Regions from separate parts of the Pedococcus sp. P5_B7 genome, predicted to be linked through region 3. Evidence: riboswitches for the same ligand, from Rfam matches in the RefSeq annotation. Region 3 holds a riboswitch; each other region holds the start of a gene.
What was found. A riboswitch is a leader RNA that binds a small molecule or an ion and turns the genes downstream of it on or off. The one in region 3 is predicted to bind S-adenosylmethionine.
Positions count from the first base shown of each region.

Region 1: another riboswitch for S-adenosylmethionine. It lies ahead of ssuE (NADPH-dependent FMN reductase); the one in region 3 lies ahead of metX (homoserine O-acetyltransferase MetX).
Region 2: another riboswitch for S-adenosylmethionine. It lies ahead of ACXJKD_RS16545 (aminotransferase class V-fold PLP-dependent enzyme); the one in region 3 lies ahead of metX (homoserine O-acetyltransferase MetX).

Region 1 is NZ_JBFULM010000009.1:89,491-91,747, forward strand. Features, by position in the region: gene ACXJKD_RS19280 (NADP-dependent oxidoreductase) at 1-470, shown strand, start outside; SAM riboswitch class IV at 599-713, shown strand; gene ssuE (NADPH-dependent FMN reductase) at 978-1,553, shown strand; gene ACXJKD_RS19290 (ABC transporter substrate-binding protein) at 1,553-2,257, shown strand, end outside.
Region 2 is NZ_JBFULM010000007.1:113,447-115,703, reverse strand. Features, by position in the region: gene ACXJKD_RS16550 (DNA translocase FtsK 4TM domain-containing protein) at 1-476, opposite strand, end outside; SAM riboswitch class IV at 858-970, shown strand; gene ACXJKD_RS16545 (aminotransferase class V-fold PLP-dependent enzyme) at 1,013-2,257, shown strand, end outside.
Region 3 is NZ_JBFULM010000002.1:210,843-213,099, reverse strand. Features, by position in the region: gene ACXJKD_RS03810 (DUF4192 domain-containing protein) at 1-836, shown strand, start outside; SAM riboswitch class IV at 925-1,035, shown strand; gene metX (homoserine O-acetyltransferase MetX) at 1,053-2,189, shown strand.

The sequences.
Region 1 (2,257 bases), on a different contig from region 3:
CCGCCGCCGGCGGGGTCGGGCTCTTCGCCGTGCAGATCGCCCGTGCGCTCGGCGCGCGCGTGATCGGCACCGCCTCCGAGGGCAACCACGAGTTCCTGCGCGGGCTGGGTGTCGAGCCGGTGTCGTATGCCGAGGGGCTGGCCGAGCGCGTGCGCGAGCTCGCGCCCGACGGCGTCGACGTCGTGGCCGACTTCGTCGGTGGCGTGCTGGAGACCACTCGCGCTGTCCTCAAGGACGGTGGCCGACACGGGTCCATCGCCGACGGGACGGTGGCCGAGGCCGGTGGCATCTCTGCCTGGGTGCGTCCCAACGCGGAGGACCTGACCGCTCTGGGCGACCTCGCCGACGACGGCAAGCTGACCGTGCCCGTGGCGGAGGTGTTCCAGCTGGCCGACGCGACCAAGGCGTTCGAGCTGAGCCAGACCGGTCACGTGCGCGGCAAGATCGCCATCGAGATCAGCACCGACTGAGCCAGCGAGGCTTGAAAAGGGCGTCCACGCACGGGATTTCGTGCGTGGGCGCCCTTCTCCGTCCCAGCATGCGAGAGCCATATCCTACTGATTTGATAGGTAATACCTGAACGGCTACCTTCATCCCAGGTCACGAGTTCCAGCGCACAGCCCCGGCTTGCTGGACGGCAACCCTCCCACTCGCGGCGGGGTGCTCCGGGTGAGGACCTGGCGACAGTCGCACGACTGTCGCAAGCGCAAGGCTCTCGGGCCTCCACGAGGACGGAAACCCATGAAGGACAACGGATCCAGGCACCGAGCCGATCGCTCGTGCCACCGTGTCCTGCGCAGGCACGTCGACCTGCTCAGGGTCTCCAGCGCGCTCTGTCACCCCTGACGCGTCCCCTCGACTCCCTTAGCCCGTCGTCGCAACCAGACGACGGTCGCTGACGAATCCTGTTCTCCCACAACCGCTCTGCGCGTCCAGACGCAGGGACGGTGCTGCCCCCTGCCCGAAAGGACCTTCCCATGGCTGTCATAGCCACCATCTCCAGCAGTCCCAACCGAACGTCCAAGACCGATGCCGTGCTCGCTGACATCGCCCGCCAGCTGCAGCGAGCCGGCCACGTCGTGGTCCCAGTCGTCCTGCGTGACCTGCCTGCCGAGCCGCTCCTTCGCGGCAACGCCCACGACCCTGACATCGCCCGGGCAGTCGCGGCCCTCGAGGCCGCCGACGCAGTCGTGGTCTCGACCCCGGTGTACAAGGCGGCCTACGGTGGTCTGCTCAAGACCTTCCTCGACCTCCTCCCGCAGTTCGCCCTGCGCGGCAAGGTCGTCCTGCCCGTGGCGACCGGCGGCACCCCGGCTCATGTGCTCGTCGTCGACTACGCCCTGCGCCCGGTGCTGGCCAGCCTCGCTCCGAGCAGCATCACCCCCGGCTGGTTTGTCCTCGCGGACCACATCACCTTGGTGGAGGGCGGAGAGGTGCTCATCGACGAGGTGGCCCACCGTCCTCTTCGCGAGGTGACCGCCGTCTTCCTCGACACGGTCGCGGGCCGTTCGCTCGTGTCCGCGGGTGCCGAGCCGCGTGAGGCGGTGGCCTGATGCGCGCCACGACTCGTCCATCACGGCGTCGTCCCCTCGTGGCGGCGGTATCCACGCTGCTCCCCCTCGGCCTCGTCGGCGGTTGCGCCCTCCCCTCGAGCGAGGCCAGCACGGACGGCAAGGGGCCGGTGACGATCCGCTACCAGGGCTCGGCCAACCTGGTCGGGCTGCCCGAGCTCGCGGCCGACCTTGGGTACTTCCCGACGGTGAAGCTCAGGTGGGTCGGCAACACGACCAGCGGTCCCCAGGACATCCAGTCGGCGGCCACCGGCCAGACCGACGTGGGCGGCGCCTTCTCCGGTGCGGTGGTCAAGCTGATCAAGGCCGGTGCGCCGGTCAAGGCAGTCGTCAACTACTACGGCGAGGACGCCAAGTCCTTCAACGGCTTCTACGTCAAGGAGGACAGCCCGATCCGGACCCCGCGGGACCTGATCGGCAAGAAGATCGCGGTCAACACCCTCGGCGCGCACGCCGAGGCCGTGATCGACACCTACCTCAAGAAGAACGGGCTGACGCCACGGGAGATCGACCGCGTCCAGCTCGTGCCGCTGCCGCCGAACGACACCGAGCTGGCCGTCCGTCGCGGGCAGGTCGACGTGGGCACGCTCTCCGGGGTGCTCCAGGACCACGCCATCGCCACGGGTGGGCTGCGCTCGCTCTTCAGCGACTACGCCCTCTTCGGCGCCTTCAACGGCGGGCAGTAC
Region 2 (2,257 bases), on a different contig from region 3:
CCCACCCCGATGCGGGAGTTGGCCGAGTCCTCCTGCGGCGCGCGCAGGAAGCGGATGCCCAGGAAGAGCAGGGCGAGTGGCACGGCATACGCCACGACTCCGAAGGTGCCTGCGACGACGGCGTGCACGATGTCACCGAGGGCGCCGTCGAAGGCCCACCACTCACGGGCGGCCACGAGGATCGACAGTCCGATGAGGAAGAAGCCGAGCCCGTCACGGCGGTGCTCGGGCTCGAGCTCACGGGCGCTGGTGCCGACCCGGCGCACGGCGCCACCGGCCACGTGCGCCATGCCCATCCAGGTGCCCCGGACCGCGCGAAGGGGCAGCGGCAGCCCTCCCCCCTTGGTCTTGCCACGGGCGGAGGTCTTGCGGGGTGTGCTGCTCTTGCGGTTGGCGGGGCGTGTTGCGGTGCCCCGGCTCCCGGACGAGCGCGACCCTGCTGCTGATCGTGCTGAGGTGGACGGACGTGTCGCCATGCTCCGCAGGCTACGCGAAGGTCACACCGGAAACACGCGTCACACGCGTATCACCGGGGGGCAATCTGCCCCCACCGTCCCTCATCCGAACGGTCGACATCTGGTCGCGATTGGGTCGCCCGAGGCCCTTTCCCCTTACCAAGAGGCGACCCCAGGTGACACGCTCGGCCTTGCGTCTGGCGGGGCCTGCGCCGACGACCAGCAGTGGTCGTCGGCGCAGGCGCGCATCGAGGGGGAACCGGTCGCGGGACCCGGCTCTGCCGACCCCCCGCCAGGCCACGTCGCAGACCGCTCGAGTCCTCGCGGTCCACGTCTCAGATGACGGGAAGCTCTGCCCACGGGCTGGATCGCCCCGTGCTCGACGCCCTACTCTCGACACCAGGTCATGAGTGTCAGCGCGAAGCCCCGGCTTGCTGACCAGCAACCCTCCTCCGCGGTGGGGTGCTCCGGGTGACGACCGGGCCGTCTGCACCCGCAGCCGGCAAGCGCGGACCCGGGAGCACGTTCGGGTCCCACCCGGACCAGGAGCACTACCCATGTCGATCGCGAGCACCCCGCCACCCGCCTTCCGCCGGAGCGCGCCCCTCGCCCACGCCCGCACCCACCTGCGCCCCGTCCCGGACGCGCACACCTGGGGCGAGGTCGGACCGCTTCCTGCCGTGGTCTCCGAGTCGCTGCCCGTGCCGACCCTCGAGGGCACGGTCGACTACGCCAACTTCGACCACGCCGCCTCGACCCCGGCCCTGGTGAGCGTCAAGGCCGCCGTCGACAGCGCGCTGCGCACGTACTCCTCGGTGCACCGCGGCAACGGCTGGGCCTCCCGCGTGACCTCCTCCTGGTACGAGCAGGCCCGGGCCGAGGTGCGCGCGTTCGTCGGGGCGCGCGAGGGCGACGAGGTCGTCTTCACCCGCAACAGCACCGACTCCTTCAACCTGCTGGCCCGTTGCCTCCCCCGCGACACCCAGGTGTTCGTCTTCGAGACCGAGCACCACGCGGCCCTCCTGCCGTGGTCACCCCGTCGGACCCACCGCCTCCCGGTGCCCGGCAGCGTCGGTGACGCCGCGGTGCTGCTGCGGACGGCGCTGCGTGAGCACCCGGGCCGCCACAAGCTGGTCGTGCTCGCCGGCGCCTCCAACGTCACCGGCGAGATCTGGCCGATCCGCGAGCTCGCGGCGATCGCGCGTCGGGGCGGTGCCCGCGTCGTCCTCGACGCAGCGCAGTACGCACCGCACCGCCCGGTCGACCTCGACGACCTCGGGGTCGACTACGTGGTGCTGTCGGGTCACAAGCTCTACGCGCCGTTCGGCGCCGGGGTGCTGGCCGGACGGGTCGACTGGCTCGACGCGGCCGCGCCGTACCTCGCCGGGGGCGGGGCCACCAAGGCAGTCACCACCCGCGGGGTCGTGTGGCAGGACGGCGCGGCCCGCCACGAGGCCGGCAGCCCGAACGTCATCGGCGCCGTCGCCCTCGCCGCGGCCTGCCACAGCCTGCGCTCCCACGCCGAGGCGATCGAGGCCCACGAGGCGGCCCTCGGGCGCCGGCTGCTCGACGGCCTGGCCGCCATCGACGGCGTCGAGACCTACTCCCTCTTCAGCCCCGACCACGAGCGCGTGGCCGTCGCGACCTTCACCGTCGACGGCGTGGAGTCCTCGCTCGTCTCCGCCGCCCTGTCGGCCGAGCACGGGATCGGCGTCCGGGACGGCAAGTTCTGCGCGCACCTGTGCGTCGACGCCCTGCTCGACGACCCGTATGCCGCGGCGTCGACGACCGCGGTCCGCGCC
Region 3 (2,257 bases):
TGCTCGACCGGATGGTGGTGCGCGACGGCAGGTGGTTCGCGGTCGACTGCGTCGAAGGGTGCTGTCCCGCAGCCGGTTCGCCGATCCCCACGCCGGCCGACACGCCGGCGGTGGCGGAGTTCGTCGGGATCGGCGTCTCACCCCTGCCCGGTCGGGGAGCGCTCGCGGCACTCGTGGCTGCCGACCCGGCGCGCACCGCCCCCGTGGCGGCTGCCCTGGCCGAACGCGCCGCCCGGGCCGAGAGCGCAGGGAGGGCCGAGAGCGCAGGCAGGGCCGAGCGCACCGCCAGAAAGGAGCGCACCGGCACGGGTGGTCTGGGGCGGGCGGCCCACCGGTTCGAGGCGTTGTCGGTCTGGGCCGTTGCGCTGGGGCTCACGGGCGCAGGGGATGACGAGCCGATCGTCGAGACGTTGCGTCCCGACCAGGTCGCGCTGCTCGTCGACAGCCTCCGGGACCTCGGGCTCCGCGACGGACTGGTGGCGTGGCTGTGCCCGGGATCCCTGCCCCGGGACTGCCTGTCGCCCGACGTCGTGGACGCCGTCCACACCTGCCTGCCCCGCCCCGGTCACGACGAGACGCTGGCCGGGAGGCGACATCTGGTCCGGCTGCAGCACCTGGTCAGGGCCGTGCCCGACGAGCACGCCGCCGCCGCTCTGACGGTGCTGGCCAACCTCGCGTGGTGGCTCGGCGACGGCGCCTTCGCGAGGACCTGTCTGGAGCGTGCCCTGGGGGCCTCGCCCGGCTACCGGCTGGCCCTGCTGCTCGAGCGGATGCTCGATCTCGGGGTTCGTCCGGGCCGCGGGGCGGGACCTCGGGAGGACGCGTGGGCGGGGTGAGTGACCGAGCCGTGGTGGACGACGGCGACCACGTCCACGCAGCGGACGCAGCGGACAGGGGGAGGGCCGGCTCGTATGATGAGCGGCAGGTTATGAGTCCCAGCGCCAAGCCCCGGCTTGCTGGGCGGCAACCCTCCTCGCGGTGGGGTGCCCCGGGTGAAGACCCGGCCGACCCTCACCTGGGCGGCAAGCGCGAGCGCCACAGGAGCAGTTTCGATGACCACGACCTCCCCACCACGGGCCACTTCCGGGGCCTGGCGGGACGGCGACCCGGTCGGTCGCCGCCAGTTCGTCGACCTCGGCGCCGTCGAGCTCGAGCGCGGAGGGGTGCTGCCCGCGGTCCGGGTGGCCTACGAGACCTGGGGCGAGCTGAACGCCGCCGGCGACAACGCGGTGCTCGTGGAGCACGCACTGACCGGAGACAGCCATGTCGACGGGCCGACCGGGCCCGGTCACCCGACGCCCGGGTGGTGGGACGGCCTCGTCGGGCCGGGCAAGCCGCTCGACTCCGACCGCTACTTCGTCGTGGCCGCCAACGTGCTGGGTGGTTGCCAGGGCAGCACCGGGCCCTCGAGCCCCGCGCCCGACGGCAGGCCGTGGGCTAGCCGGTTCCCGTTCATCACGGTGCGCGACCAGGTGCAGACCGAGGCCCTGCTCGCCGACGCCCTCGGAGTCGACCGCTGGCACACCGTGCTCGGTGGCTCGATGGGTGGCATGCGGGCGATCGAGTGGGCGGTCACGCACCCCGACCGGATCGGCACGGCGATCGTGCTGGCCAGCACGGCATACGCCACCGCGGAGCAGATCGGCTGGTGCCAGGCGCAGCTGCTGGCCATCCGCTCCGACGCGCACTTCCACGGCGGTGACTACTACGAGCGCGGCACCGGACCCGAGACCGGGCTGGGGATCGCGCGGCGGATCGCGCACGTCACCTACCGCAGCGAGCTCGAGCTGCACGAGCGCTTCGGTCGCGAGCCGCAGCAGTCCGAGGACCCGTTGGGTGGCCGCGGTCGGTATGCCGTCGAGTCCTACCTCGACCACCATGCCGGGAAGCTGGCCGGGCGCTTCGACGCGAACTCCTACGTGGTCCTCACCGAGGCGATGAACTCGCACGACGTGGGTCGCGGTCGTGGGGGAGTGGCGGCAGCGCTCGAGCGGGTCACCGCCGACCTCGTGGTGGTGGCCGTCGACTCGGACCGGCTCTACCCCCCGAGGCTGTCGCACGAGCTCGCCGACGCGGTCCCCGGGACGGCGCTCCACACGGTCCACTCCGACTACGGCCACGACGGGTTCCTCATCGAGATCGAGCAGGTCGGCGCGATCGTGGCGAAGGTGCTGGCTGCGCCTGCCTGACCGGGGGATTTCCGGTACGGTCGGCGCAGCGGCTGCGGCCGCACGGGCACCATGGTCGGAGCAACGAG